DNA from 3 places in the Bradyrhizobium sp. Ken01 genome. Region 2 is predicted to be linked to each of the others. Evidence: riboswitches for the same ligand, from Rfam matches in the RefSeq annotation. Region 2 holds a riboswitch; each other region holds the start of a gene.
What was found. Region 2 has a riboswitch for S-adenosylmethionine ahead of AC0L3S_RS36230 (hypothetical protein). Riboswitches for the same ligand answer to the same signal wherever they lie in the genome.

Region 1: it holds a riboswitch for S-adenosylmethionine, as region 2 does, so the genes downstream of both, metX (homoserine O-acetyltransferase MetX) here and AC0L3S_RS36230 (hypothetical protein) in region 2, are expected to answer to the same signal.
Region 3: it holds a riboswitch for S-adenosylmethionine, as region 2 does, so the genes downstream of both, AC0L3S_RS25675 (O-succinylhomoserine sulfhydrylase) here and AC0L3S_RS36230 (hypothetical protein) in region 2, are expected to answer to the same signal.

Annotation. Positions count from the first base shown of each region.
Region 1 is NZ_JBVVPC010000034.1:1,314-11,707, reverse strand. It holds gene AC0L3S_RS27550 (alpha/beta fold hydrolase) at 1-550, shown strand, start outside; gene metW (methionine biosynthesis protein MetW) at 673-1,335, opposite strand; gene metX (homoserine O-acetyltransferase MetX) at 1,348-2,547, opposite strand; SAM riboswitch at 2,639-2,718, opposite strand; gene AC0L3S_RS27535 (chorismate mutase) at 2,922-3,770, shown strand; gene hisC (histidinol-phosphate transaminase) at 3,805-4,902, shown strand; gene AC0L3S_RS27525 (prephenate/arogenate dehydrogenase family protein) at 4,899-5,834, shown strand; gene AC0L3S_RS27520 (hypothetical protein) at 6,060-6,287, opposite strand; gene AC0L3S_RS27515 (GDSL-type esterase/lipase family protein) at 6,478-7,821, opposite strand; gene AC0L3S_RS27510 (DUF2125 domain-containing protein) at 8,064-9,248, opposite strand; gene AC0L3S_RS27505 (gamma-glutamylcyclotransferase) at 9,359-9,970, shown strand; gene AC0L3S_RS27500 (lysophospholipid acyltransferase family protein) at 9,967-10,394, opposite strand, start outside.
Region 2 is NZ_JBVVPC010000068.1:8,867-19,260, reverse strand. It holds gene AC0L3S_RS36250 (bifunctional DNA primase/polymerase) at 1-111, shown strand, start outside; gene AC0L3S_RS36245 (DEAD/DEAH box helicase) at 108-1,613, shown strand; gene AC0L3S_RS36240 (hypothetical protein) at 1,610-2,029, shown strand; gene AC0L3S_RS36235 (recombinase family protein) at 3,372-3,923, opposite strand; gene AC0L3S_RS36230 (hypothetical protein) at 4,636-5,223, opposite strand; SAM-I-IV-variant riboswitch at 5,258-5,356, opposite strand; gene AC0L3S_RS36225 (septal ring lytic transglycosylase RlpA family protein) at 5,908-6,417, shown strand; gene AC0L3S_RS36220 (hypothetical protein) at 6,509-6,886, shown strand; gene AC0L3S_RS36215 (autotransporter family protein) at 7,520-10,297, shown strand.
Region 3 is NZ_JBVVPC010000030.1:17,888-28,281, reverse strand. It holds gene AC0L3S_RS25710 (VOC family protein) at 2-361, shown strand; gene AC0L3S_RS25705 (SRPBCC family protein) at 555-956, shown strand; gene AC0L3S_RS25700 (hypothetical protein) at 1,057-1,566, shown strand; gene AC0L3S_RS25695 (MATE family efflux transporter) at 1,563-3,008, opposite strand; gene AC0L3S_RS25690 (hypothetical protein) at 3,331-4,383, opposite strand; gene AC0L3S_RS25685 (PAS domain-containing protein) at 4,507-4,917, opposite strand; gene AC0L3S_RS25680 (2'-deoxycytidine 5'-triphosphate deaminase) at 5,023-6,159, opposite strand; SAM riboswitch at 6,240-6,319, shown strand; gene AC0L3S_RS25675 (O-succinylhomoserine sulfhydrylase) at 6,390-7,586, shown strand; gene AC0L3S_RS25670 (SGNH/GDSL hydrolase family protein) at 7,640-8,632, opposite strand; gene AC0L3S_RS25665 (SGNH/GDSL hydrolase family protein) at 8,645-9,424, opposite strand; gene AC0L3S_RS25660 (OpgC domain-containing protein) at 9,424-10,394, opposite strand, start outside.

The DNA of each region.
Region 1 (10,394 bases), on a different contig from region 2:
GCTCAACGCGCCCCAACGTGCGTTGTCGATGACGCTCGCCGGCGTCGGCTCAGGCTCGCATATCGAGAACCTGGACGCCTGGCGCCAGCAGTGCCGCGCCAACGCGGAGCAATTCGAGATGCTCGGCTCCGCAGAAGTCGCAAGAGTCACGCGCGAGGCGCCGAGCCGGATTCCCTTCCTGGTGAAGGACCCGCGCGGCCACGCCGACTTCTACGCAGCCCTGGCGCGGCATGACGCCAGGGGATCGGCGCGGACGATGCGCGGTTTCCAGGCCGGCCGGCCCTCGATCTTTACGATGACGGACGCGATCAGAGCGGCCACGACGCCGGCACTCGTCATCTGCGGCGACGAGGACGATCCGTGCGTGGGCGCAAGCCTGTTTCTGAAGAAGCACCTGCCTGCGGCAGGGCTCGCCATGTTTCCGAAGTCCGGCCACGTGCTCAATCTCGAAGAGCCGGCCCTGTTCAACGAAACGGTGGAACGGTTCGTCACGCTGGTGGAAGCGGGAAGATGGCCGGTGCGCGATGCGCGGTCGCTGGCGGCGCATTAGCGCGAAGACGTCACCACACGCTCCGTCGCGTAGCCCGGACGGAGCGCAAGCGTAATCCGGGGCCTTCGCATCCGCGGATAGAATCCCGGATTGCGCTACGCTTCATCCAGGCTACAGGAATCCTACTTCCTGCCGCCCCGCGTCAGCAGAAACACGCCCTGCTCGCCGAACAGATTCCACACCCACCAGGGCATCCGCAGCCGCAGCGGGCGGCCGTAGAGGTCGAGCGCCTCGGCACGTTCCATCTTGACGTCGATCGCGTCGCAGAGCTCGACGAAATCCTTGATGGTGCAGAAATGGATGTTGGCGGTGTCATACCAGCTTGCCGGTAGATTCTCCGTGCGCGGCATGTGGCCTCCGATCAGGAGCTGGAGCCGCATCTTCCAGAATCCGAAATTCGGGAACGACACGATGGCGCGGCGGCCGATGCGTAGCAAATTCTCCAGCACCACTTTCGGCTGCCGCGTCGCCTGCAAGGTCTGCGACAGGATCACGTAGTCAAAGGCGTCATCCGGATAATTCACGAGATCTGTGTCGGCATCGCCCTGCACCACCGCAAGACCCTTGGCGACGCAGCGGTTGACACCCTCGCGCGACAGCTCGATGCCGCGGCCGTCGATGCCGCGGGTTTCCAGCAGTTGGAGCAGGTCGCCCTCGCCACAGCCGACGTCGAGCACCTTCGAACCCGGCTTGACCATCTCGGCCACCAGCACATGGTCGGCGCGAAAATCACCGGGCTGCCCGGTCGCAAGGCCGCCCAGCGGCAACGCTTCCTGTACAGACATGACTAGCCGTCCTTAAGCATTATTGGCGGTGAGCCCGCGCGCCTTGCCAGCCGATTGCAGGAAGGCACGGGCGATGTCGAAGAATTCGGGCACGTCGAGCAGGAATGCGTCGTGACCGCGATCGGTCTCGATCTCGGCGAACGACACCCGCGCGCTCGACGCATTCAGCGCGTGCACCAGCGCGCGCGATTCCGAGGTCGGGAACAGCCAGTCGCTGGTGAAGGAGACGACGCAGAACCGGGTCTGGATTCCCGCGAACGCCTTCGCCAGCACGCCGCCATGGTCGCCGGCGATGTCGAAATAGTCCATCGCGCGGGTCAGATAGAGATAGGAGTTGGCGTCGAAGCGCTCGACAAAGGACGAGCCCTGGTAGCGCAGGTACGACTCGACCTGGAAGTCGGCGTCGAACGAGAAGGTCGGCAGCTCGCGGTCCTGCATGCGCCGACCGAATTTGCGATGCAGCGCGGCGTCGGAGAGATAGGTGATGTGCCCGGCCATGCGGGCGACGGCGAGGCCGCGATGCGGATGGGTGCCGTGATCAACGTAGCGTCCGCCATGCCATTCCGGATCGGCCATCACCGCCTGCCGGCCGAGTTCGTGGAAGGCGATATTCTGCGCCGAATGGCGCGTGCTGCATGCGGTCGGCAGCGCAGAGAAGACGCGATGCGGATAGGCTGCGGTCCATTGCAGCACCTGCATGCCGCCCATCGAGCCTCCGACGACGCAGAGCAGCGTATCGATGCCGAGGCGGTCGAGCAGCATGGCCTGGGCTCGCACCATGTCGGGGATGGTGATGATCGGAAAATCCAGGCCCCACACTTTGCCGGTCGCCGGATTGGTCGATGCGGGGCCGGTCGAGCCCATGCAGCCGCCGATCACGTTCGAGCAGATGATGAAATACTTGTTGGTGTCGAGCGGGCGGCCGGGCCCCACCATAATTTCCCACCAGCCCGGCTTGCCGGTCAGCGGGTGCACATTGGCGACGTGCTGATCGAGCGTCAGCGCATGGCAGATCAGGATGGCGTTGGAGCGCTCGGCGTTGAGCTCGCCATAGGTCTGGTATGCGATCTGGAACGGGGTGAGATCGACGCCGCAATCAAGCGGCAGCGGCTGGTCGGCACCGAAGCGCGCGACCTGGGAGCTCGGATGATCGACCTCGTGCGAGCGCTCATCGGCGCTGATCGCGGGACTGGGAATTGACTTGATGCCCATCTCTGACCACTGACTCGTTTGCGATCGGGGTCCGACCGCGACTGACATCAGGCCATGAAAAACCCGGCCTGAACGATAGGTTCGGCCGGGATCGAAAGGGTCCCCGGCCTGTTTAGCGAGTTTTTTAACGTGGCTGCAAGCCGGCCGGCTCAAATGACCACGGAACAGGTAAAAACTACCGTCTTGGACGGTTTTCGTCAAGTCGCGGCCCGGATCAGCCAAATTCGCCTGTCGCGCCACGGGCGGAAGTGGCCCGATTTCCCTTTGCATTTCTCTTTGCTTTCGCAGCCCCGACTGCCTAATCAGGATATCCATCACAGCGGTGACAGCTCGACTGATCCGCATTGAACGCCTCGCAACAGCACCTCACAGACATGTCCCAACGTCCGCCCGCGCCACCATCGCTCCAGGAATTGCGCAAGGAGATCGACGCGATCGACGAGGGCATGCATCGCCTGCTGATGCAGCGCGGCGACATCATCGACCGCCTGATCCAGGTGAAGCAGACCCAGGAGGTCGGCTCGGCGTTCCGCCCGGCACGTGAGGCCTCCATGATGCGCGACCTCGTGCAGCGCCATCGCGGGATCCTGCCGCTCGACACCGTCGAGAGCATCTGGCGCGTCATCATCGCGACGTTCACTTATGTCCAGGCGCCGTTCTCGGTCCACGCCGACATCTCGGCGAGCGAGCCGGCCATGCGCGATTCCGCGCGATTCCATTTCGGCTTCACGGTGCCTTACGTCGCGCATTTCAGCGCGCAGGCGGCGGTCGAGGCGGTGGCGAAGTCCAAGGGCGACCTTGCGCTGGTCTCGGCGACCTCGAGCCGCACGCCATGGTGGCTGGAGCTGGAGGCAGAAGGCGCGCCAAAGATCATCGCGCGGCTGCCCTTCGTCGAGCGCGCCGACCATCCGGCGGCGTTGCCCGTGTTCGCGGTCTCGCGTGTCGCGGACAGTGCGCTGGTGACGGAGGTCGAGACCTTCAGCGTGCGCGTATCAGGGTGGAACGCCGAGGTCGCGCGCGCCCTGTCACCGCTCGCCGAGATCGTGGCGGTGCCCGATACCGCCTTCGACGGCGCCGCGCTGCTGGTCTCGGTCACCGCGACGAGCAGCCTCGACAAAATCAAAGCTGCCCTGATCGAAGCGGGGGCCTCGGTGCGCTCCACGGCCCTCGTCGGCAGCCACGCAACGCGCTATACGGTGCCCCCGACCGGGTCGAAATCGTAAGTCGCGAACCGCTTAAGCCACTCCGGAGTTGAAGATGTCCCGCCCCGTGCCGAATCCCGGCATTCTCGATATTGCGCCCTACACGCCCGGCAAGACCCCGGTGGCAGAGCCCGGCCGCAAGGTGTTCAAGCTCTCGGCCAACGAGACCCCGTTCGGGCCCTCGCCGAAGGCGATCGAGGCGTTCAAGCAGGTGGCGGATCATCTGGAAGACTATCCGGAAGGAACCTCGCGCGTGCTGCGCGAAGCGATCGGGCGCACCTTCGGGCTCGATCCCAACCGCATCATCTGCGGCGCCGGCTCGGACGAGATCCTCAATCTGCTCGCCCACACCTATCTCAGCCACGGTGACGAGGCGATCTCGACCACGCACGGCTTTCTGGTCTATCCGATCGCGACCATGGCGGTCGGTGCGAAGAATGTCATCGCGGCCGAGAAGAACCTCACCTGCGATGTCGATGCCATCCTCAAGGCAGTGACGCCGAAGACAAAGCTGGTCTGGCTCGCCAACCCCAACAATCCGACCGGCACCTATCTGCCGTTCGACGAGGTCAAGCGCCTGCGCGCCGGCCTGCCCTCGCACGTGCTGCTGGTGCTGGACGCGGCCTATTGCGACTACGTCTCCCGCAACGACTATGAGATGGGAATCGAGCTGGTGGCGACCACCGAGAACACGGTGGTGACGCACACGTTCTCCAAGATCCATGGTCTCGCGGCGCTGCGCATCGGCTGGATGTTCGGCCCCGAGCACATCATCGACGCGGTCAACCGCATCCGGGGTCCCTTCAACGTATCGACGCCGGCCATGTACGCGGCCGTTGCCGCGATCGAGGACGCCGCGCATCAGGCCATGTCGAAGCAATTCACCGAGACCTGGCGCAACTGGCTCGCCGACGAGATCGGCAAGCTCGGATTGAAAGTGACGCCGAGCGTCGCCAATTTCGTGCTGATCCACTTCCCGACCGACAAGGGCAAGACCTCTGACGACGCCGATGCCTTCCTCACCAAGCGGGGCCTCGTGCTGCGCGGGCTGAAGAACTACGGCCTGCCGCATTCGCTGCGCATGACCATCGGCACCGAGGAGGCCAACCGCCTCGTCGTCGAGGGCTTGCGCGACTTCATGGCCGGACGATGAGCGCGACCCCGCACTTCCAGCGCGTCGCGCTGATCGGCTTCGGCCTGATTGGCGGCTCGATCGCGCGCGCTGCGAAGCTCCAGGGCCTGGCTTCCGAGATCGTCACCACCGCACGCTCGGAGAAGACGCGCGCACGCGTGATGGAGCTCGGCATCGTCGATCGGGTCGTCGCAACCAATGCGGAAGCCGTGCAGGACGCCGATCTCGTCATCCTCTGCATTCCCGTCGGCGCCTGCGGGCCGGTGGCGCAGGAAATCGCCCCCCATCTCAAGCCCGGCGCGATCATCTCCGACGTCGGCTCGGTCAAAGGCGCCATCGTCAGGGATATGGCGCCGCATCTGCCGAAGGGCATCCATTTCGTGCCGGCGCATCCCGTCGCAGGCACCGAGCACTCGGGTCCGGACTCCGGCTTCGCCGAGCTCTTCATCAACCGTTGGTGCATCCTCACCCCGCCGGAGGGCGTTGATGCGGCTGCCACCGATCGCCTGCGCGCGTTCTGGGCGGCGATGGGTGCCAAGGTCGAAATCATGACGCCGGATCATCATGATCTCGTGCTCGCGATCACCAGCCATCTTCCGCATCTGATCGCCTACACCATCGTCGGCACCGCCGACGAACTGGCGCAGGTGACGGAGTCCGAGGTCATCAAGTTTTCCGCCGGCGGCTTTCGCGACTTCACGCGCATCGCGGCGTCCGATCCGACGATGTGGCGCGACGTCTTCCTCGCCAACAAGGAAGCCGTGCTGGAGATGCTCGGCACTTTCACCGAGGATCTGGCAAAGCTCACCCGCGCGATCCGACGCGGCGACGGCGAGGCGCTGTTCGACCACTTCACCCGCACCCGCGCCATCCGCCGCGGCATCGTCGAAATCGGCCAGGACTCGGCCGCGCCCGACTTCGGCCGGCCGCATGCGGCGCTGAAAAAGCCGTAACACTGAAGTAGCCCGGATGGAGCGCAAGCGTAATCCGGGACCTCCGTCGCTTGAGGCAAGATCCCCGGATTGCGCTTCGCTCCATCCAGGCTACGAGCCTGCATGGCTCCGTGACTAGAACGGATAATAGCGGATCTGCGTCATGACGACGTTGTCGTCCGTCTTCGGCGTACCACCGACGCCATGACCGCGCCCAGCTCGCGACGGGCAAGTGGTGGATGGCGGCTATTTGCCCTTGCTCGCGCGCATCACCGTTGGGCGCGGTGATTTCGGCGAGGGGACGAATGCCATCGTCTCCCGCGTCGTGGGATTCGAGATGTTGCGATCACCATTCGGATACATCGAGGCGTATGCGGCCGGCTCCTGCGACTGCCATTGCCATTGCGCGAACGCGGGCGTCGCAAGCGCGGTCGAGATGGCGATGGCGGCAACGAACAGCCTGGACTTGGTCATGGTATCTCTCCTGCCTGGGCGACCGCCTCAACGTGCGGCCGACATGGGGAGAGAGCGGAGTTTGCGGCTCCGCATTCCCGGCGCGCAATCACGATCCGGCGAAGCGGCCGTGAGTTCAGCTCGTAACCCGCATGGAGGAAGTTACGACAGCTGAGGGCGATGAAGGCAGAGAGGTGACTCTGAATTCATCTTACTGCTTCGCGCTGCGACCAAACTTTCCCGGCTTGAACAGATCGAGGTCGATGGCCTGTCCCATCGCCAGATATCCGGTGCGGTTGGGATGAAGCTTGTCGCCGGCGCCGCCAGTCGTGCTTTCGGGAACGAACTCCGGCTTGAGGCCACCCGAGGCCGGGTCGAGCGTCGCGCGATCAAAATCTATCACACCGTCGAATGTCCCCGAGCTCCGGATGAATGTGTTGAGCGCCTTGCGCTTGTCATCCTGCTCGGGAAAACCATGTGCCGCGCTGGTGCTGCCCAGTGCTGAAACGACGGTGGCGCCAATGATCCGGGCTTGCGGCCATTTTGCGCGTAGCCTCGCGACGCCGTCCTTCATCGCGGCGATGACCTGGTCGGCGGTAAAATTGCCGTTCTTGCTGAAATCGTTGATGCCTTCCAGCCAGATCAGGCTCGATATGCCGGACAGCGACAGCACGTCGCGATCGAGCCGCTGGCCCGAAGCGGGGCCGCCCGCGTAGGGTTTGTCGGGACCATATTCGGCGGGGCCTGCGATTTGGTTGCCACCGATGCCGCCATTCACGACGGCGACCTTGTTGCCGTAGACCGCCTTCAGGCGACGCGACAGCACGTTGGGCCAGCGATCGTCGCCATTCATGGTTGAGGCGGTCCCGTCGGTAATCGAATCGCCAAACGCCATGATGGCGAAGGCATCGGCAGGCGCAGTCATCTCGATCGCATCTAGAAAGAACCACGACGCAGTCGCATAGGGGAAGGAAGCCTCGTCTTCGAGGGCGCCCTTCGCGCCGGCGCCGGGCGCACTGACATATGAGGTGGTCAGCGCTTTGGCGTGCCAGGTCATCGGACCGCTCAGGCCGGCGACATGAAAACTGACCGCAAGCCGGCGGCCGGCGAGCTCATCAGGCCGCTTTGCAAACGGCGGCGCGATCGCATCACTCCAGACCGAATTCCCCGGCGACACCGTAACGGAAGCCGTGCCGGCGAACGTGACCGGAGTGTTGGAGCCGCGAATCAACGCGGCACTGCCCGACTGCAGGCCGACGTAAACGCCGTCAAACGTGACGGGTTTGGTGCCGAAGGCGTTGCTGAGCCGGATGCGGACCTGACGGCCCCAGATATCCGGTCGCACGATCAGGCGAAAGGTCTGGTCCCGCGCACCGGACGCTGGCTCGGGAAACGCGAATTTCTGTTCGGGCTGGGCAGACGGATTGCCGACGGGGTATGGGCCCTGAACCGCGCCCGTCCAGGACACCACCCAATGTTCGCCATCCTTGGCAGTTGCGGTCTGAAGCGAGGCGACGAGCAGCGATGCTGCCACGAGACAATTCAACGCGTTCATTGTTTCCCCCGAACCCCCAAATAATTTGGGCGCGACCTTAGAGCCGTCAGTTGGCCTTCAATAGGGCGGCAGAACGCTACCTGTCCAGACGCCGCTGACGCATTCCTCGCCCGACGCCGGAGAGGATCTCGCAGGTTGGATCACTGGCGCTAACAAGAAGCTTTTCGGAAGCCATCTGTTCACAGCTTCGAACGCGTCAGGCGGACCAAGCCGTCCGCCCGGCAAATTTATGAATTCACGACCTAATACAGCGGTGGGATCTGGCCGACCTTGACCGGGCCGAGCAGCACGGCGCCATCGACGAATTTCAGCGGGAAGCTGCGAGCCTTCTTGCCTTCCAGCGTGCTCTCGGTGCCGATCGAATTGATGCCGGCGGCAACGCCGGCATTGGCGTTCTGCTTGATGACCTTGCCGAGGCCGGGAACGGCGCGGTCGAGCGCACCGAACAGATTGTTGAGGTCCTGCGACTTCACGCCGGGCGCGACGCGATCGAGGGTTGCCTGCGGCACCCCCTCCTCCAGCATCTTCTCGATGCCGAGCGCGGGGATCACGCGCTCGAGGCCCGTCACCGTCATCTGCAATTCGCCGTCGAGACGGCCGTTGGCCGAGAGCCCGAGCGTGCCGGCCGCAACCGCGATCATCTCGCCCTGCTGGATCCGGGACTGCACGATCTCGATATGGCCGCCGGCGGCCTGGATCTCGCGGAAGCGTTGCGGCCACGGCTTTGGCGTGAGGTCGGACAGTCCGGTGATCTTCGCCCGCGTGTCGGCCTCGAACGGCTCGGCGAGCAGCGGATGTACGCCCTGGATGCTGCCCTGCACGATCTGGAGCACGGTCTCGATCACGGGATGATCGGACGGCGATCCATCCGCGAGGCGTCCGTGCAGTTCGACCTGTTTCGCGCGTGCGAGCGGCACCTGCACGCTACCGTCGACACGATTAACGGTCGGCTCATCGAACACGATGGAGGCGCGCTCCGGCACGGCGGGCAGGCCGAACACACTGCTGCGACCCTTGCTCCAGTTCACGACGAAGGTGCTTTGCGTGACGCCGTCAGTGAGCGTCGCGGGTGCAGTGAATTCGGCGATGACACGCTTGGGGTCGTAGACTTGGGCGACGACCAGGATGTTGTCGAGCTTCGCCGTGAACGGCGTTTTGCTGGCGTTCTGCGACACCAGGGCGACGCTGGCGCCGGAACACTGGACCTCGAAACGGAAGGGGAAGCCCGCGATCAAGCGCTTGGCGCAATCGTAGACGCGGCCGGATTTGGCCTCCTGAGCGCGCCAGGCGTCGGCGGCGATTTCGGCCTGCGACGCCGCATAGAACCAGAAGCAGCTCCACGCCACCGCGAGGATCAGGAGGATGACAGGGGCAATGAAAAGGCCCCAACGGGAGCGCCGGCCTGCGGCAACGGTCATATCGGACATGCGGCGACCCTTTGACCCCTGATTTTGTCAAATGTAAGCGAGGTGCGGCTGCGACGAAAGGCGGAGAATTCGCTTCGCTTGCGGGCGCGGTTCTGGTAGCCGTGCCCGAAATGTCGGAAATCACCCTCCCCTCCGTCACAACCGCCAAGGGCGAGCTCTGGGTGTTCGGCTACGGCTCGCTGATGTGGCGGCCGGGCTTCGAATTCGAGGAGCGCGTCCCGGCGCGGCTGGTCGGCGAGCATCGCGCGCTCTGTGTCTATTCCTTCGTCCACCGTGGCACGCCGGAGAAGCCGGGTCTGGTGCTCGGCCTCGACCGCGGCGGCGCCTGCCGCGGCATCGCCTTCCGCGTCGCCGAAAAGAACCGCGCCGACGTCGTGGCCTATTTGCGCGCGCGCGAGCAGGTGACGTCGGTCTATCGCGAAGTCATGCGCTCGCTGTGGCTGGAGAACGAGGCGCGGCAGCGCGTCTCCGCGCTCGCCTATGTCGTCGACCGCGGCCATGTGCAATATGCCGGCCGGCTGTCGCTCATCGACCAGCATCGCCACGTGCTCCAGGGCCACGGCCAGTCCGGCGCCAACCGCGACTACGTGACCGCGACGGTGAAGGCGATCGAGGCTGAAGGCTTTCGCGATGCGCAGCTGCATCAGCTTGCCATGATGCTGCATGGGGATGCGCATTCTCCGCACGCGCCGGCTCCGATGCACGATCGGGAAAACCGCTAGCTCTCCGACGGCGCACAGCTCGGCGCCGAGCCGATCAGCTGCTCCTGCTCCTTGCGGCCCGCTTCGACGAGGCGGCCGGTCGCGTCTTCGATCACCGTCTGCACACGGGAGAGAAACTCGTCCTTGGGCAAGCCTGGTGGCAGCGGATCGAGGAATTCCACCACCAGCGTGCCGGGATAGCGCATAAAGGTGCGGCGCGGCCAGAACAGGCCGGAATTGAGCGCGATCGGCAGGCACTGTGCACCGCAGGACGAATAGATCTGCGCGAAGCCGCTTTTGTAGTCCGGTGGCGCGCCCGGAGCGCGGCGCGTGCCTTCGGGAAAGATCACGAGCTGCCCGCCGCTGCGCACCGCCTCACGCGCCCGCCGCGTCATGTCCAGCAGCGCCTTGACGCCGGCATTGCGGTCAATCGCGATCATCCCGG
Region 2 (10,394 bases):
TGCATCACGAACGGGCTTGTGGCCGACGATGGCTGGCGGAACGTGCACGCAACCATTCTCAGCGGGCGGGCCGGGGGTTTGCGGTGCCCGAGATCGCGAGGCGCGCCATGACCGAGGTGCTGCGCCCGTACCAGGTCGAGGTCATCGCCGAGTTCTGGCGCGCCGTGAACGCGGAGCAACGCAGGATCATCCTCGTCGCGCCGACCGCGTCCGGCAAAACCGTGATTGCCCGCACGATCGTAGAACAGGCCCGCCAGAAAGGCTGCGGGTCGTTGTTTCTCGCCCACCGTCGAGAAATCATCACCCAGACCAGCAATAAGCTGCGCGGAATTCCTCACGGTATCATCAGGCCCGGCGATCAACCGCGGCCATTTGAGATGGTGCAGGTGGCGAGCGTACAGACGTTGCATCGCCGTGCCACCAAGGCTTCGACGATGGAGCTACCCGAGGCGGGGCTCGTCGTCGTCGATGAATGCCATCATGTCGTGGCGCAGAGCTACAAATCGATCATCGAGCGCTACCCGGAAGCCATTCTGCTTGGGCTCACTGCCACGCCGTGCCGTGGCGACGGCCGCGGCCTCGGTAAGGTCTTCCAGACCATGATCCAGTGCCCACAAGTCGGCGAGCTTGTCGAGCAGGGCTTTCTGGTGCCGACCCGCGTCTACGCGCCGGTGGATCCTGACCTGCACGGCGTTCACGTTCGTCATGGCGATTACGTGGAAAGGGAGCTCGCCGACCGCATGGATCGGCCAAAATTGGTCGGCGATATCGTCACTAACTGGTTCAAATTCGGCAAGCGGCGCAAGACGGTCTGCTTTGCCACCTCCGTCCGTCATTCAATTCACATCCGAGACGAGTTCGTTGTCACCGGCGTTCGCGCCGAACACATTGACGGCTCGACGCCAATGGCCGAGCGCGATGCCACGCTGGCGCGGCTCGCCTCAGGCGAAATCGAGGTTGTCACGAACTGCATGGTGTTGACCGAAGGTTGGGATATGCCGGCGCTTGGATGCCTGATCCTCGCGCGACCGACCAAGCAGCTGGGCCTCTACAGGCAGATGGTCGGACGCGGGCTCCGGCCAGCGCCGGACAAGGTTGATTGCATCGTCATCGACCACTCGGGTGCTACCTACCGGCTCGGGTTCGCCGAAGACTTCATCGAGTGGACGCTCGATCCCGACTTGAAGACAGAAAATCCGGCCCATGCCATCCGAGACGGGGATCATCCGGGCGGGCCGAGGATCGTCGAATGCCCCGAATGTGGTGCTGCGCGCGTCGGCGGGATGGCTTGTCTCACGTGCGGCTATTTGCCGGCACCATTACCGCGCGCCGTTGACGTGATCGATGGCGATCTGGGCCTCGTTGGTACTAGCCGTAAGGCCCAACCTGATCGTGTCGATCTCCGCATCCGCGACGAGTGGCACGGCATGCTCGCGAGCATCGCGGCCGAACGCGGCTACAAGCCTGGCTGGGCTGCTCACCAGTACCACAAGAAATTTGGCGAGTGGCCGCCTCCCGGGCCGGCGCCTGTGCCGTCGGAGCCATCGGTCGAGGTTAGGCGCTGGGTGCGCTCGCGGATGATCGCCTATGCGCGGCGGCGGAAATCCGCATGAGCAAAAATCGCCCCAGGGAACGTTTTGTCCGGCTTACCCAGACAATGATCGAGAGCCAGGCCTGGCGAAGTCTTAATGGCAACGCCCGCGCCGTCTACGTTGAATTGGCCAATCTTTATCGTGGCAACAACAATGGCCGGATCGGGTTCTCAGCAAGGCAGGCCGCTTCCGTCATTCCAATTTCGATTTCCACTGCCGCGCGCACTTTGATGCTGTTGCAGGAGCGTGGCTTCATCGCCGTTGCGGCAAAAGGACGTTTTGACCGAAAACGTGAGGCCACTCGTTGGCGACTCACCGAGTTTGACTGCGATGTCACCGGTCAGCCGGCCAGCCGCGAGTTCGAAGCCTGGAGTTCGGTCGACAGCTCTCCAGCTTGGCCATCGCGGAGATACAGAAAGGAGGGGATAGATGGATAGCTATAGACTGTCTCACCCATGACACTATGCATAGTCTCACCCATGACACTGTAAGAGGCCAACGGTGTCATCCATGACACCACATAGTCTCACCAGTGACACTGTTAGTGTCACCCATGACACTATGCAGCGAACAGTTTTAGTGGCGAGCGGAAGGGGCACCATCAGCAACTTCGGTATCTCGAGTAATCTTGGATTATGCTACAATTGGCTCGCTAAGCTCTGAACGAGGCCGCGTCATGAGTGCAATGCGAGGTCGGCGAGATCCAAGAACAGGCCGTGTCTTCGGATTTCAATCCGAAACACAGCGCCACAACTTCATGATCGGTCGTGCTCAATGCTGCGATGGCCCAAATCGACGTATGCCCACTTGTACGGCGGTGACCAGGTCTGGTGAACCCTGCAAGGCAGCGAGGATGCGCGGTCGTTCAACTTGCTTCCGTCATGGCGGAAGCTCCAAAGTAAAACAGACGCGGCTGGCTGCCGCATACCTGTCAGGAGATTTGACCCGTATTCAGCGGGCCGAGATGCGATTAGAGCGCAATCGCTTGTGTATGCTCTGGCGTCATGACCCACACCATCCTGGCAAAACGATCATTCTGACGCCCGACGATGAGGAGATCTGCCGAGCATGGGCGATGCAGCAAGGCTTCGAGCTCGCGCTCCTGGACGATGACCTCCCGGCGTTCTCGGACGCCCTCCGATGGCTATGGGCTAGGAGGTCGCGCGGCCTCATCAGTGAGGAGGACTTGAGCGCCAAACTCACGCGGCTGCGTAGCCGGACCATGGAGGCAACCCGTGCGGTCGATTATCAGGGATGAGCGTGGGCGCTTTGTACAGGTAGTCCAGCCGAGGCTTTGGCAAGCCGCTGCGGTAAAGCGGAGCCGAGACAGAACCGATCGGATTGAACGCGCCCGAAGGCAATTGAAGGCGCAGATAGCCACGACCCAGTGGACGAATGAGCTGGATCGGCAAGGAATCTGCGAGTTGGAGGCTTGCGGCATTGAGTGGTTCGCAGTTGAAGCGTGGCTCGACGCCCTGAACCCGCAAGCAGCCAGTGCCGCGCGAAGGTTCGTGAAAAGCGTGTTGGAGGTGTTAGCAGATCATGCGGCTCCGTCTCGAGAACGGGGTGAGGTCTACAATGAACTATATAGGCGGCTGATCGCTGCCGGCATCGTGGACTAATCGCCTCGGGGTTTGATCACGGCCGGAATGGATCGCCGCGACTCCACGCGGGCCGCTGATGCGCTCTTGGTGGCTTTGAGTCCCCAAGACCAGTGAAGAAACAGGCTGCTCCTCGACCGTCCCAGGGGCGCGGAGAGGCTGTCACTCGAAGAGACGCTTATTGGAGGGCCCGCCAGATTGTAGTTTCGCCGCACTCATACTCGCGGGCCAACTCCGCCATCGTTTCGCCGGCAGCGTACCGCTCAGCCAGTCGTCGGCGCTGACTGTGATCAAGAGCAGTCGGCCGCCCGAACTTCGTGCCCTTACGCCGGGCCCGCTGAATACCTTCTTCACACCGCTTGCGGATCAGGCTGCGCTCGAATTCGGCGATGCCGCCCATGATCGTCATGACCAACCGACCCACATCGGTCGTTGTGTCGCACCAATTCTCGCCGAGCGAAACAAACCCGCAGCCTACCTCCTGGAGCTCATGAAAAATGTTTTGCAGATCGCGGCTCGATCGCGCCAGGCGATCCAGCTTGGTAACAGTTACCACGTCTCCGGGATTGAGGCTCTTCATCAGCTTGGCGAATTCTGGCCGCCCGCTTGTAGACTTGCCTGATGCCTTCTCACTGAAGATCTTCTCGCATCCGGCAGTTTTCAGCGCCTCAGTTTGAGCAGCGTGATCCTGTGTGTTCGAACTGACCCGTGCATATCCGATCTTCATCATGTCCCCCATTTTGAAAGAGAGACTTTTGGAATCTAAAAAGCGCGATAACGCAAGGGCAATTTCGATCTTCCAGAAAGTAGAGTTTTTGAAAGTTGGAGGCAGATCGTCTGCCGTAGCCTAGCAAGGCAACTGCGCTCATCGCCTGAGCAACGGCCCCCGTGGTGATGACGAGCCTAGCTTGCGGAGCAGTTTGTGATGCGGCTGCGCGCCATGGCTGATCTTGGCGCCGGCGGCCTGATCGGGGCGCTCCAGCATCGGGTTTCTGAGCCACCCCCTGGCACCCCCCGATCGTCGCGGGGCCGGCGGTCGCAACCCGCCGCGGCAAAATTTTCTCACTTCGAACCTTGCTGATGGTCTTGCTCCAGCGTTTAACCCGACTCGCGGTCTGGCTGGCCACATCGACATCGCCAGAACTTTGTGCGCTGAGTCCGCGCAAGCCCCTCTGCGCTTCACTTCATCCGTGGTGCGAACGGTGTCAGTCAGATGCCCGGTACCGCCAACGAGATCCTGAAGCGAAGGCAGGGGGGCTGGAGGAGAAACTCGAATCGGCCGCGCCGACTTGTGGATGCTGAGTTTGCCGTAGCCCCGCCGGCCATGTCCAAAGACGAGAGTGGAAGAGGTGAGTCAAAGTGACTCACCGAAAATCCTCTCGAACCAACAGCCCTGCTATTGTAGGCAAGCAGCGCTTCAACGCTGTTTTCCCCTCGCGGTGCTAGCATTCCCATCTTTCGACTTTGATTGGCAGTCGCAGGTCGATCAGCCGCGCTTGCAGTAGAGAAAGCGCAAGCAGGTCGCTTGGATGTACATGAAGCGAGTAGTCGAACTGATTGCCGCCACCTTCCACAAAATCAAGATGCGGGCCGTCACCTCTCCGGTCGAGGTCAGGACCAAGATCGATCCCTTTAAGGAGACGATAGGCTCTCGCAGAGGGACCGGACACGCGGTCATAGTGCAGTTCCCACCAGGCGCCGTCCATTTGCTGGTCTAGGTGGCTTGGGTCGAAGCTCATCTGTTCGAGCCGTTCTTTGATCTCACCAGCCGTGTAGTCCTTTGCGTCCAGGCTGTTCAGAAACACCCGCCAGGTCGGAGGCTCAGGGGCAATGACTTCAGGCTCGGCATCGAGAAACAATTGCGGTTCGTTCAAACCATCGGGCCAATCCCAGTAAAGCGTGTGTACAGTGCGCGACGGGACAAACAGCAACGGTGCCTCCTTCCGCCGTATGAATGCCCGCGCGTCACCGACGAACGCCATCGTCAGCAAGCCGCCCGTTCCGATCAGAAATCCACGTCGTGAAAACATAGGGCCCTCCGAGGTCTCATGCGCATCTGGAGGACTGGCGACCTATTGTTGCCCCTGCGGGCCACATCGTCGTACCACCGTTGCCGGTCAAGGCTGGTTGGCGGGACCATCAGGTCCTCTCAGGATGCAAGCACGGACATATCGCACCGGTACCCGCTGTCAACGGCTTTAGGGCGGTCTCGAGGTCGAACCCGCCCCATGGCACCCCGATCAAGCTGGGCTGTGGACGCACAACTCCCGCCGAAGTTTTCGAGTTCTAGCTTGCCTTCCGTCGTTAGGCTCTGCGCTGGCACCGCGAAGGCCCCGTCAGATCTCCTGGTCGCCTCGGTCTTCATCAGAAGCGTCTGAGCTAACTTGGCGCGAGCCGCCCGCGCGTTGTTCTCGCTCCCCGCGGAAGCGCAGGCGATGCCTGACGGGGCTCCTGAAGCTTGGTTGGGTTGTTTTTGTGCGGCTGACCGAGGGAAGAAAGCTGGCCTGCTAACCACGCTCGGCAGTCGCTCCATCCACTTTGCACTCCATTTTGCCCCATTTCCGGCACCTTTGCCGATCAACAGAGTTAGAAGCTGCCTATGGGCAGGCTGGCCGTTTGTTCTCCCGCCGCCGAACCCTCCGTAGGACCTCTGATTGGACTTAGCGGTGGTGCGACGCTGTCGCAGCGCCTCTTTCATACCCGAGGGATCCAGCATGAAACGCATGGTAGTGACCGGCATCGTCCTTCTCTCGCTCTCTTCCGTGGCTGAGGCGCATCGTCTCTCCGGGAGCGCGACTTACTATGGCGGCAGTGACCGCCTGTGCGGCCGCCGAACAGCCTCCGGGGGCGTACTCAACTGCGCTGCAATGACAGCCGCTCACAGGACGCTGCCTTTCGGCACCGTCCTGATGGTTCAGAGCGGTGGTCGGTCGGTCCAAGTCACGGTGACCGACCGCGGTCCATTCACCGGCGCGTTCCTTGATCTATCGCCTGCGGCCGCGAGTGCGCTCGGCTGCCGCTGCACCCATCGCAGCGTGACCGCGACCATTGTGCAAATGGGATCCGGTGGGACTTTGGTCGCGAGTCGTGGTCGCCAACGTCCCGTCGCTGCGGTGGCCATACCGGGGGTCTTCCAACCGATGCAGGACGGCGTGGGTCCGTTGGGCACGTTCGGGTCGTCGATGGCGATGGCTCCTGCGCTCCGTCATCACCGTCGCCACTAGTACAGGAGGCAGCCCGTTCGCATTGCGGCGAGTTGCCAAATGCTCGACGGCACAGCCATAGTCAACAAATCGCATATCGAGGAGCCCCGTGATGCGGTTGTCCAGTTTGGCTATTGTCGCGCTTGTCGTGGGTGCCTCCAACCCAACTTATGTTTCTATCGCGATGGCAGCTCCAGAATGTTCAAGATCGATGGAGCTGGCGGATTGGGGAGAGAATTCGACCGGTGACATTAACGTTGCGTCTGGGGAAAGTTGCACTTTCCCGATCACGTTGCGCGGCGCAACGACTAGCTCGGAAATCTCGCAAAAGCCAGCACACGGCAAGCTCAAGAAGGTCAACGTTGCGATTTACGAATACAAGACAAAGGCCCGATACAAGGGAAGTGACACCTTTGCCATCAAGGCAACGGGTAAGGGGCCGAAGACTTCTGGCACATCGGTGATCACGGTGCACGCTACGATTAAGTAGCGGGTCGAGCAGTTGAGCGACGCCTTTTAATGCAGATCGCGCGGTGGGCCGCCGGCCGTACGAGGCCGCACCAGTCTCGCGGCTGTTGACGGCGTCCGCCGTGGGGCCGTCCGCGATTGCGAAGACGGAGAAGATCGGCCGAACATCAGTTTATCGCGCACTTGCAGAGTGAGCCGCTCTCACGTGCAATCCGCAAAGCTTCTATCCGGTACGCGAGGCGCTTGCTGGGCCTCCAGAGCTTCACGCGTCCAGCAACAAGATCAGGCCGAGCAGTTTTCGGGTCGAGGGGGGCAGGGGGAGAGAAAGAAGCTTGCTGTCTGTTCGGTCTGTATTGCTGTCCATTGCGTGGCTCGGGAGCATCATCAAGCTGCCAAAACCAAACCCGGACGGCCCTCGTCATAATTGAGGCAATACCTTGTACGACTGTGGTTCCGGTGATTTGCAGTCGTTTAGTTTCGCGCTCTCTGTCAGATCGCCAGGAGCTGTTGGGTGCGCTCAGTCCTTCGACGCCAGCGATTGGATAACCGCCGAACTGATGCGTCGACCTGCAGCCCTGCGGGCACCACCCCGGCATTCCATACGTCGGTCTGGAGACGTATATACGCGACAGTGCAGCCGATACCGATCCGAGCCGTGATCGCGCTCGCGACGCTCGTTCTGCTTGCGTCCGGCGCCGTGGTTGAGAGGGCGACCGCCCAAGCCTGTAGCGTCGCAGGATCCACCGTCACGCTCACCAGCGGATCTTGTACCATTGCTCCCGATACCGTTCTCAACGGCTCGCCTGCGGTTCACGCGCTCACCAGCGCCAACATCACCACCAGCAACGTCAACATCAATCCTTTCAACGGCGGAAGCACCGGTGGTTTGGCCGAGACCAACGGCACGATCACCTTCAGTTCCGGGTCCAGCATCAATGGCAACTGGGCCATCGCTGCGTCTGCGCAAAGCGGCGGTCAGATCATTTTCCGAACAGGAGCGGCCATTAACCCGCCCTTCGGCGGCGGAGGCACTGCACTCCTTGCCAATGGAGCGAACAGCCAAATCAGCGCGACGGGTCTCTCCGTAAGTCTCAACGGCGCAGGGGGCAACGTAGCCGCGAGGGCGACCAATGGCGGCACCATCAACCTGATAAGCGGTAATTCAATCGATTACGCAGCTGGGGGTGGAGGCAATACCGGTCTTTGGGCAACCGGCGCCGGCAGCCAGATCTTATTGATGGGTACGACCTTATCGATGCCGGGTGGTGGCGGTGGCGACATCGGCGCGAAGGCGGAAACAGGTAGCAAAGTGAGTTTGACCGGCGGCAGTGTCACCGTCAGTGGAAACGGCGGGGGAGAGACGGGACTTCTGGCGACTGGCACTGGGAGTACGATTACAGCAAACAACGTAGTCGTCAGCGTTAGTGGAGGCGGCGGTAACGCCGGGGTGAGTTCAGCGAACGGCGCCGGCATCATGACGACCGGCGGTTCGGTATCTGACGTCAACGGCGCAGGCGGCCGGCTTCAGAACGGCGGCAGCGTGACGATGGCCGGCACTAACGTGACGGCTTCGGGCAATGGCGGCATCGGCTTTCTTTTCAACAACGGCGGCGCCGCCAACACGTTGCAGTACAGCAATGCGACGATTATGGCGAGCGAGGCTTCCTTCCTGGTGCAGGGCGCCACTGCCAACATCAATCTCAGCAACACGATCGCGACTGCGAACAACAACACCCTGCTCGACACGAACTCGTCCGGCAACACGACGTTCAACGCTCAAGGGGCGACCTTGCAAGGAATGATCTCGACGCAGGGCGGGAGTATGAGCACGGTAAATCTCACGCAAAATACCATCTGGACGATGACCGGGACTTCGACGGCAACAACCGTCATCAACGACAACAGTCAGATCACCTACACCGCGCCGACCGGGAATCCCACGCAACTGTCGAGCTACAAGACGCTAACCGCGGGCAACTACGTGGGCGCGAACGGCACAATCGGGCTCAACACGTTTCTCGGCCCCGACGGCTCGCCTTCGGACAGGCTCATCATCAACGGCGGCAGCGCGACCGGCAATTCCGTCTTGCACATCACCAATGCGGGTGGCCCCGGCGCAGAGACGGTGGCGAATGGCATCGCGGTGGTGCAGGTAATCAACAACGGCACAACGGTACCCGGTGCCTTCGTGCTCGCCGGCGAGGTGCGCGGCGGCGCCTTCGACTATTTTCTTTTCCGTGGAGGCCTCGCGGGCAGCAGTCCCAACGACTGGTTTCTCCGCTCGACCTTTGTCGTCCACCCGGAACCGATCGAGCCGCCATCAGTGCCGCTCGTGCCACTCGGACCGGCACTACCAACCAATCCGCCCCCTGGGACGCTGCCCCCGGGTATCTACCCAATCATCGGGCCGGAGATCGCGACCTATGGTGTGGTCCAGCCGATCGCCCGGCAGTTGGGGATGACGACGCTTGGCACCCTGCATGAACGCATCGGCGATACGTTGCTCGACGCAAATGCGGGCGCGCCATGCCCCGCCGGCGGTCTGGTACCAGCGCGAGCGCCGACCGATTGCGCGAGCGCCGGCTGGGGGCGGGTCCTCGGTCAGCAGATCGACAGCCATTACAGGGCGTTCGCTGATCCGCGCACCTCCGGCCAGGTGCTGGGCTTTCAGACCGGCCTCGATCTGTGGCGGGGCGAATGGATACCGGGCCATCGCGATGCCGGAGGCATTTATGTCGGATATGCCAATGCCAATGTCGATGTGAGCGGCCTCGTCACGAACGAAGCAGCGACCGGCTACATGCTCCGTCACACCGGCGGTCTCAATCTCAATGCATGGTCAGGCGGCGCTTACTGGACGCATTACGGCCCGAATGACTGGTACCTTGACGCGGTGGGACAGGCGACGCGCTACGAAGGCGCAGCCTCCACGCAAATCGCCAGCCTTTCAACCACTGGGTTCGGCTTCCTCTCGTCGTTGGAGACGGGCTATCCCATTCGGTTGCCGATGTTCGGGCCGGGCTTCGTACTGGAGCCGCAGGCGCAGATCGTCTGGCAACATGTGTCGTTCTACGACGCCAATGATGGTCTAGGTGCAGTCGCACTGGGTACAACGTCGGGCACCAGTGGGCGGATTGGCCTGCGCGGCCGATGGACCGTCGCCAGCGACAGCGGGCAGGTGTGGCAGCCTTATGTTCGCGCCAATCTGTGGCGCGATTGGGCGGCGCAGGCGACAACGACATTTTCCGGTGTCGATCTGGTGCCCTTGCTTGAGCAGGCCACGCGCCTGCAACTCGGAGGTGGGGTGAGTGTGAGGATGAACGCCAACGTCAGCCTCTACGCCAATGCCGACTACCAGTTCGCTGTCAGCGACACCGACGGCGGCAGGCGTGATGGCATTCGCGGAGCAGCTGGCGTCCGGTATGCGTGGTGAAGCTGGGGAAGACATCTGCTCATGTTCAGTTCTTCCATTTTTGAACCCGAGCGGACTCGGCTGCAATTTGAAGACCCAAACTGCGGACCGATGGGAA
Region 3 (10,394 bases), on a different contig from region 2:
CATGTACGACCATATCGGATTGCGCGTTGCCGACCTCGACGCCGCCACGCGCTTCTACACCGCGGTGCTGGCGCCGCTCGGTTATGTCCTGTGCTCGAGCGGTGACGGTTATGCCGGCTTCGGGCCGAAGGGCGAACCCGGGCTATGGCTGCACCTGAACAAGGGGCGCAAGGCCGACGGCGCGCATATCGCGTTTCGCGCCGGCGATCATGACGCGGTGAAGGCATTCCATAGCGAGGGCTTGAAGAGCGGCGGCCGCGACAATGGCGGCGCCGGCCCGCGCAAGGATTACAGCCCGACTTACTACGCGGCGTTTTTGATCGATCCCGATGGCAACAATGTCGAGGCGGTTTGCACGTGAGTGCGGCAGCCCTCACTACACACACGCTGTCATGCCCCGGCTTGACCGGGGCATCCAGTACGCCGCAATTTCCCGATTCGATCACAGCGGCCTCTGGAATGCTGGATCGCCCGATCAAGTCGGGCGATGACAGCTGAGACGCCGGTACTATCGCTCCCCTCTCTACATCAATGGACTCAACCAGGATTCAACAATGGCCTCCATCCACAACGACATTCCCCTGCCCGCCCCGGCGCGCGACGTCTGGGATGCGGTGCGCGATTTCGGCGCGCTGCATCGGCGGCTGGCGCCGGGCTTCGTCATGGCCTGCACGCTCGACGGCGACGCGCGCGTCGTCACCTTCGCCAACGGATCGGTGGCGCGCGAGGTGCTGGTCGATTGCGACGACGCGCGGCAGCGGCTGGTCTACGCGATCAACAACGAGCGGCTGAAGCATTACAGCGCCTCGGTGCAGGTGATTGCCGAGGGCGAGGCGAGATGCCGCCTGCTCTGGATCATCGACATGCTGCCGAACGAGCTCGCGCCCTATGTGCAGGGACAGACCAAGGACGCCGTCGCCGCCATACACCGAGCGTTTCCGGCCGCGGCTGCGTGATCTTTCTCACGGAGCCCAGCCCTCGTCCGCACTAACCATGGCGGCGTGCGTCCGGTTGGCTCCGCTCTCCCGGCGGCGCCCCGCACGCGAGGAGCAGGCCATGAGAGGTGCGGACAAGGTGATCTGCCAGGCGGCCGCCGTGCTGCTGATGTTTTCGATTTCGAGCGGACCGGCAAAGGCGCAGTTCCTCGGCGGCGGAGGTGCCGGCGGCGAGGACATGATGACCCAGATGGCGCCAATGCTGGAGATGATGAAGGCCAAGATGGGCAAGCGCCGCTTCGGCATGATGATGCAGACCATGGGCCCCATGATGAGCCGCATGATGGAGAATGGCGGTGGTGGTCTTGGTGGCATGATGGGCGGCGGCGGAATTGGCGGCCTCGGCGGCGGCAATCTCGGCGGCGGTTTCGGTGCGCCAAATTACGGCGGCTACGCGCCGATGGGCGCAGGCGGCACCATGCCGACTGGAATGGGCGGCATGGGTGGCGGCGAAATCATGGGCATGCTCGGCGGCGCCGGCGACGGCGACATGATGGCGATGATTCCGCAACTGATGCGGCTCGCCAATGTCGGCGGCGGTGGCGGGCATCGCCGCCACAGGCGCCGCTAGTCCACGGCGGTCGACAGAGCCGGCCTGATCGCAGGTTTGGTTTGGCGCGGTCCCCAGCGCGTCAGCACCACGCTGGAGCACGAGAGCAGGCCGAGCACGACCATCGAGCTCGCCGCCAGCCAGAAGAAGTTTTGCGCGGTGGCATCATGCGTGGACAGCCACCAGCCGACCGCCGAGATGTAGATCAGCCGCGCGGTCTGCGCCAGCACCGGGCCGATCACCTTCGCAGCGCCCTGCGACGAGAAATACATCGTCGAGGCGAGGCCGATGAAGGCGTAGAATGGTGCCACCGTGGACAAATATTGATGGCTGGTGGCGCGCACGGTCGCGCTGTCGGTGAAGATGTTGACCCAGAGATCGGGGAAGATCGCAACCAGGCACGCCGGTGCACCGACGGCGACGAAGGCGCTCGCCGCCGCGATCCAGGCGATGCGCCGGGCGCGGGCGATGCGGCCGGCGCCGACCGCCATGCCGATCATCGGCACCGAGGCGATGCCGAACGAGAACGCGATCGAGGTCAGCAGGAATTCCAGCCGCGCACCGATGCCGTAGCCGGCGAGGATCGCGGTGCCGAATTTCGCAAGCATGTGGGTGAAGATCGAGATCGTCAGCACCGATTGCAGCGGCGAGAAGCAGGCGATGGCGCCGACCTTCAGGATGTCGAAAAACATCGCCCATTGGATGCGCAGGCCGCGCAGCTTCGGCGTCACGCGGGCGCGGCCGGAGAACAGGTACCAGCCCATCACGCCGATGTTCATGCAATAGGCGATCAGCGCGCCGGCGGCGACGCCGCGCATGCCGAATTGCGGCACCGGACCGAGCCCGAGCCCAAGCGTGCCGCCGAGCACGATCTGCCAGGCCGCAGAATTGAGGATCAACAGCGACGGCAGCTTCATGTTGCCGGTGCCGCGCAGGACCCCGGCCATGGTGTTGAGCAGCCAGGGCAGCACCGCGCCGCCGAAAAACACCTGGGTGTAGGCGATCGCATGCGTCAGCACGTCGCCGCGGCCGCCGAGCATCTCAAGCACCTTGGGTCCGAAGATCAGCATGCCCAGCATGAAGACCAGGCCGAAGCTGATGCCGATCAGCAGCGCATGTGCGGCGAGCGTCCCGGCACGCTCGCGATCGCCGGCGCCGAGTGCGCGCGCGATGGCGGAGGCCACCGCGCCGCCCATCGCACCGCCCGACATGGTCATGGTCAGGATCACTGTCGGAAACACCAGCGCCATCGCGGCCAGCGCTTCCACACCAAGACGTCCGATATAGGAGGTCTCCGCAATCACCGTGCAAGTGCCGGCGGAGAGCGCGACCACGTTGGGCCAAGCCAGCCCGAGCAGCGTGCGCAGGATCGGCCCGTCCATCAGCGCGCTCCTCACGGGGCGTGGTGGCGGCGGCAGCGGACGCTCTTGTTCATCGACCGGGATTTCGGCGATGTCGGACATGTCCTCTCCCGGGCGCGAGCACCAGTTGCGGCGCGGCAATGACTGGGTGTGCCAATGAATTTATTCGCGCAGAAGGCGCGAGGTTCAGCTTGTTAGCACGGCAATTGCCGATTCCTCCTGCGCCTGATGCAGGCGTGCCCTGCGGCAGCGCATTTCAGCCCGTGGAATTGCGACTCTCAGTCTCCGTGGGGCCATCCTTCGAGACGCCCGCTTCGCGGGCTCCTCAGGATGAGGTCTTGTTTCGCGGTGACATGTCGGACCCTCATGGTGAGGAGCCCTCGAAGCGGGCGTCTCGAACCACGAGGCCAACGCCCGCGCGGCATTACCCAATCGTCCAGAGCAATGGCGGACGGCCGCCATGCGTCGGGGACAGGTGCACGCCGATGTGCCGCCCGCATCCGGCCGCGAGCCCTTCGAACAACCCCGCCAGCACCTTGGCGCAAGCGGGGTGATTATCGGCGACGTCGTCCATCAACCTCCAACTCTTCTGACGGATTTCGAACGTGCCTTCGGATTGCGTCGTCTCACCCACATCGTCCTGCGCGACCAACAGTGCGTTGAGGAACGTCGCGAATTCGCTCGCGCCGCCGCGGCCCATCGACAGTGCTGCAGCGACCTCATCGAAATATTGCATCCCGATCAGCTTGCCGGTGAGATGCAGGAGATAGCCGGCATCCTCCGGACCGAACAGCTGCACCATCACTGGCGCTGCCGTGCGCACATATTCCATGGCGTAGTTGCGATAGGCTTTTTCCAGTCGCGGTCTTGGCCAGCTTGCGACCGGCAACGCCGGAGCCGCGGCTGCATCGAACAGCGGCGCTTCGAGGTGCCGCGCGAACACGAGGCGCTGGTCGAGTTCGAGCGGCTGGTCATATTGATAATAGTAGCCTTCGAGCCCATCCTGGCCGTCGACGCTCTGCTTGGTGCAGACGAACCCCAATCTGGTATCGCCGAGCGCCACGCCGTTGTTGGCGTGCCAGCCGCGCAGCATCGCGCGCGAGACTTCGCCCGGCACGCCGCAGATCGCAGTGCCTTTCCAGATCCAGCGCGGCGGGGGATAGCGGATCCAGGCTTTGCGATCGCTCTCATACATGTATTCGACGTGCACGCCGCCGATCCAGTTCGAGAGATAGTGATATTGCGCGGCCGCCACGGCGGGAGGCAGATGGCTCAGCCCGAGCTTCTCCAGCCCCGGCAGGAAGCGTTCCTGCTGCTGGCGGCGGAACACGCGAAAGACGAACTCCGCAGCATCTGCCGTGCCGCGACGCGTGACCACGGTGAGGATCAGGCCGGTGAAATAGGCGTGATAGAGATCGGCAACCGCGCGCCAGCGTTTCCATAGAGCTTCCTGCGTGGAGTCTGATGCGGCGGTCATGTTCGCTCCCGATCGTTGTTTTGATCGAGTGTGTCACTGCAGCCGGTGACGGACAAGCTGAGCCGCACGCAGGGCGCCCTGCACGCCGGCTCGCCAATTCCGCATCACGAATTTTGCGCAGGCTTAATTTTGCACAGCTTTGGCGGCACGCTCGCGCTCGACGCGCTCGGTGACGTCGCGTGCCATCGCCACCGATCCCTGCACAACTCCAGCGGCGTCTCGCACCAGCGCGAAGGTCATCTCGATGTAGAGCTTGCGTCCGTCCTTGTGCAGCGCGCGGGTCAGTGTCGGCTTGCCCGCAAGCTTCATCGCGCCGCTGGCAAGCGCGGCCTCGAAACCCTTCCAGTGCGCGGCGCGCAGATGTTCGGGAATGATCAGGTCGAGATTCTGGCCCAGCGCTTCGTCCGCGGAGAAGCCGAACAGTGCGGACGATGCGCGATTCCAGCGCATGATCGTGCCGGAGCGATCCGAATAGATCAGCGCATCGGCGACGTCGTCGAGGATGTTTGCGTCGAGTTCGGATGAATTGGTCATGTCAGCACCTTGTAGCCCGGATGGAGCGCAGCGTAATCCGGGATCGCGCCACAAGTGAGACTTTCCCGGATGACGCTTGCGCTCCATCCGGGCTACGGATGATGGCTAAACCCGGAAATGCTTGCTCAGCTTCAGGCCCTGGGCCTGGTAATTCGAGCCGATGCGCTGGCCGTACATGGCGTCGGGGCGGGCCAGCATCTTCTCGTAGACGAGGCGGCCGACGATCTGGCCGTGTTCGAGGATGAACGGCACCTCGCGCGAGCGCACTTCGAGCACGGCGCGCGACCCCAGCCCGCCGGCGCCGGCATAGCCGAAGCCGGGATCGAAGAATCCGGCATAATGCACACGGAACTCGCCGACCAGCGGATCGAACGGCACCATCTCCGCGGCGTAATCGGGCGGCACCTGCACCGCCTCTTTCGACGCGAGGATATAGAACTCGCCGGGATCGAGGATCAGGCTGCCGTCGGGACGGGCCGAGATCGGCTCCCAGAAGTCCTCGACGGAATAGCCGGCGCGGCGATCGACGTCGATCACGCCGGTGTGGCGCTTGGCGCGATAGCCGACGAAGCCGCCGCTCTTCTCGCCGGAGAGATCAACAGAGACGGCGACGCCGCCGGTGAGATCGGCATCGTCGACATCGACGAGACGCTCGGTCGCATGCAGCGCCTCGAGGTCGTCGATGTTGAGGATGGCATCGCCGGTGCGGAAGCGCACCTGGCTCAGGCGCGAGCCCTCGCTGACCAGCACCGGGAACGTCTTCGGGCTGATCTCGGCATAGAGCGGCCCATGATAGCCGGCACCGATCATGTCGAAGCGGCGGGTGCCGTCGGCGATCACGCGGGTGAAAACGTCGAGCCGGCCGGTCGAGCTTTTCGGGTTGGCGGCCGCGACGATCTCCGGCGGCAGCGCGAGGCTTTCGAGCAGCGGCACGATGTAGACGCAGTTGGTCTCCAGCACTGCGCCGTCGGCGAGGCTGAACTCGTGCAGCTTCAACTCGTCGATGCGCTCGGCGACGGTGGCACCGGGACCGGGCAGGAAGCTGGCGCGAACGCGATAGGCGATGTCGCCGAGGCGGAGGTCGAGGCTCGCCGGCTGGATCTGGCTTTCGACGAAGTCGTAAGCGGGCAGGATGAGACCGCCCTCCGCCATCGCCGCGATCATGCGGTCGGGCAGGATACCATTGGCGTCGGCGGCAACCGTGAACGTCAACCGGGGGTCCTCATCAGGGATCAAACACATCCCGACATGCGGGAAATATGAGCGTTTTACGGCTATCCGATGGACGTCTTGACGGAAAGGGCATTGCGGAATATGAGCATGACTTATCCCGTGGTGATTTGAGCCGGCCGGCTTGCAGCCACGTTAAATAAGTCGCTAAACAGGCCGGGGACCTCTGTGATCCCGGCCCGTGGAAATATTCCAGGCCGGTTTTTTTGTGACCATTTTCGATGGTCACTTCAGGAGGTCCTATGTCGAAGTCCCCGGCGCCCACCGCGTCCTACCGTCCCGAAACCCGCCTGGTCCATTCCGGCACCCTGCGCTCGCAATATGGCGAGACGTCGGAGTCGCTGTTCCTGACCCAAGGCTACGTCTACAACAGCGCCGAGGAGTGCGAGGCGCGGTTCAAGGGCGAGGACCCCGGCTTCATCTATTCACGCTACTCCAACCCGACCATCGCGATGTTCGAGCGCCGCATGATCGAGCTCGAGGGCGCCGAAGCGGCACGTTCCGCCGCGACCGGCATGGCCGCGGTGACGACCGCGATCCTGGCGCCGCTGAAGGCCGGCGATCACGTCGTGGCCTCGCGCGCGCTGTTCGGCTCGTGTCTCTACGTCGTGCAGGATTTGCTGCCGCGCTACGGCATCGAGACCACGCTGGTCGACGGCCTCGATCTCGACCAGTGGCAGCGCGCCATGAAGCCGAACACCAAGACGTTTTTCCTGGAGAGCCCGACCAATCCGACGCTGGATGTACTCGACATTCCCGGCATCGCCGAGATCGCGCACAGTGGCGGCGCGCGGCTCGTCGTGGACAACGTGTTCGCCACTCCGATCTGGCAGAGCCCGCTCGCGCTCGGCGCCGACGTCGTCGTCTATTCCGCGACCAAGCACATCGACGGCCAGGGCCGCTGTCTCGGCGGCATCATCCTGTCCTCGGAAGCGTTCATCGCCGAGCACATCCACAATTTCATGCGCCAGACCGGCCCGTCGATCTCGCCGTTCAACGCCTGGGTCCTGCTCAAGGGCCTGGAGACGCTCGCCGTGCGCGTGCGCGCGCAGACCGAAACGGCGGCGCGCATTGCGGACGTTCTGGCGAGCCACCCGAAGATTTCGCGGCTGGTGTTTCCCGGCCGCGCCGATCATCCGCAGGCAGCATTGGTGAAGAAGCAGATGCGCGGCGGCTCGACGCTGGTCGGCCTCGAGGTCAAAGGCGGCAAGCAGGCGGCGTTCCGCGTGCTCAACGAGCTCAAGCTCGCCAAGATCTCGAACAATCTCGGCGACGCCAAGAGCCTCGTCACGCATCCGGCCACCACGACGCATCAGCGTTTGAAGCCGGAGGACCGCGCCGCGCTCGGCATCAGCGAGGGCTTCATCCGCTTCTCTGCAGGCCTCGAGCACGCGGACGATCTGATCGAGGATCTGACCGCGGCGCTGGAGAAGGCGTGAGTTATTGTCGTCCCGGCCTAGTGCGCAATTGCGCACTAGGCCGGGACGACAGGTCACATCGGCCGATAGGTCCGCACGTCCGCGGGCACGTTGACGCCGAGTTTGATCTGGCCGACGGAACGGATGATGTCGTCGCCGAGGAGCTGGGCGAAGCAGGCATAGCCCCAATCGTTCATGTGCAGTCCGTCGGCGATCACGAAACTCTCGACCGGAAGCGATTGCTTCTCGTGCCAATCGCGCATCACCTCGAAGCGCGGGAAGATGCCGACGTGACGGAGCTCGGCGACCTTGCCGAGCAGCTTCACCATCTTGCCGGCGCTGTCCGCGCGCTGGTTGACGGCGGGCGAATATTGCGGATCGACCAGCACGACGTCGGTGCCGCCGGCAGCCTGGATGCGGCTGATGCCGTCCTCGACCAGTTTGGCGGTATCGCCGGGATCGAGATTGCGTAGCACGGCATTGGTGCCGACCTGCCAGATCACCAGATCCGGATGCACGTCAATCACCTCTTTCTGGAGGCGCTTCATCATCTCGGGCGCGTCCTCGCCGCCGACGCCGGCATTGACGACGGTGATGTCGGCGGTCGGATAGTGCCGGTGCAGCTGCGCAGCAAGGCGATTGGGATAGTTGAACTCCGGCGAGCTCGCGCCGAATCCCGCGGTCGAGGACGAGCCGAAGGCGACGATGACGACGGGCTGGCCGGCGACGAGCTTGCCCGCGACATGCGGCAGCGAGCCCATCGCCTTCGAGCCGCCCTTCGGCGACAGGCAGGGCACGCGGCTGAAGACGTCGCCGGCGGATTTCGCAACCTGCTTCACCTTGTCGATGGCGCGCGCCGTGATGCCGCGCTGATCGGGGGACGTCGCGGCGATGGTGGTCTGGGACGGTGAAGCGAGAGCCGGATCAGCCGACTGCTGCGGGGCCGGCGTTGCCTGTGCGGCCTGCGTCTGCGCGTACGACTGCGAGGCCGGACTCAGCACCAGCAGCAGCGCTGCTGCGGGCACAGCCAGCCATGCCGTCAGGCAAAAAGGGCGGAGAGAACTCATTAACGCTAGACCTCAATTTTGCTGCTGGGCCGGCTCCAGATGCGCAGCGTCGATCACGAACTGTGCCAACGCCCGGCCGAGGCAATCATGGACCTGTTTCGCCAGCTCAGGCCCGCGCGACGGGCTGAACAGGTCGAACTGCCCCTGATCATTCCACTGCCGCATGATCGCGAACCGATCGAACAGCGGAATATCGTGCTCCTGCGCCACCACCCGCATATTGTCGAGGTATGGCGGCACCGAGATCATGGTTTCGGTACGCGGACTGTACTGCAAGTTCATCAAGACGACGTCAGCCCCTGCCTTTTGCAACGCAACAACCCCTTCGGTCACCGCGCCACGAAAATCATCGGGATCGATGGCTCGGATAGCATCGACGGTCCCGGTCTGCCAGATGACCAAAGTAGGCGTCTTTGCTTCCATCAGCTTAACGAAGCTGGCGGCCGCCTCCTCGGCCGTCTTCTTGCTCTGTATTTCTACGGAGACATGCACCGTCTCCGTCGGCGGCAGCTTGTCCTTCAGGATGGCCTGCATCCGCGCCGGATAAGAGGCGTCCTCGGAAGCCGGAATCGTGGTCGAGCGACTGCCGATGACCAGGATTTCGAGCGGTTTGCCGGCCTTCACGGCATCGGCGACCTTGGGAAGCTGGCTTTCGCTGGTGAGCAGATAGGAGGGCACTTCACAGGCTGCGGGCGCGGCTGAAGCAGCTGGCGCAGCATCGTCCGCGCGCGCCGGAGGCGCGGCGAGACCACCGCACAGCAGGATCAGGCTCAGGAAAACCTTCGCCTTCATCAGCCCCCTCCCGCCATATCGGCGCTGCCGACGGCGCTTTTGGTTTTCGAACCGCTCTTGTCAGCCACCCGCTTGTACCACGAAATCAGCCAAGCCATGGCCCACATGATCAGGATTCCGGAGAGACTAATTAGCGCATGCATGACCGGGCCGCCCGAGACCTCGGCCAGGATGAAATGGCCGGCAAAGGCGAGGAAGACGCCGAGACAGAATATCTCCAGGGAATGCGAGCCGCACAGGATCAGCGGCCGCAGCCAGGGCGATTTCAGGCCCGGCCAGTCACGCGGCAGGACGCGCACGGTGAGCGCGGCCAGCGCCAGGAAATGCGTAAAGCGCAGCACGTCAAGGTCGGCCTTGTCGATCGGATACATCCACTGCTCGAGCCGCTTCGGCATGAAGTGGGAGAGCTGCGGCACATACCAGGTCAGCGTCACGTAGAATGCGGCGACCAGATAGACGATCGCGATCCACATCGTCACCCGCGAAGCCAGAATGTGCGACATGCGCCGCGCACCCCCGAGCGCGCACCATGCCCCGAACACGAACAGCAATTGCCAGGCGAAGGGATTGAAGGCCCAGAAGCCGTTCGGATAGGCCGACAGATAGAGGTCGTATTCCCAAGTCACCGCGTAGAGCGCGACCGAGAGGCCGAGCGTCACGTCGGGGCGCCATTTCATCAGCCACAGGATCAAGGGCAGCGCCAGCATCAGCACGATGTAGAGCGGCAGCACGTCCATGTTGACCGGACGGAAGCGCAGCAGCAGCGCCTGCACGATCGTGACGTCGGGCTGCTTGAGGAAATCCATGATGCCCATCTCTTCGGTGTAGAGCGGGTTCTCGAACCGGGTCGCGACGTAGGAGATTTCGGCAAGGAAGATCGTGAACAGGAAGACGTGGGCGACATAGATCTGCCAGACGCGCCGCAGGATGCGCGCGGTGGCGACGACGATGCCGGACTCCAGCATCGCCC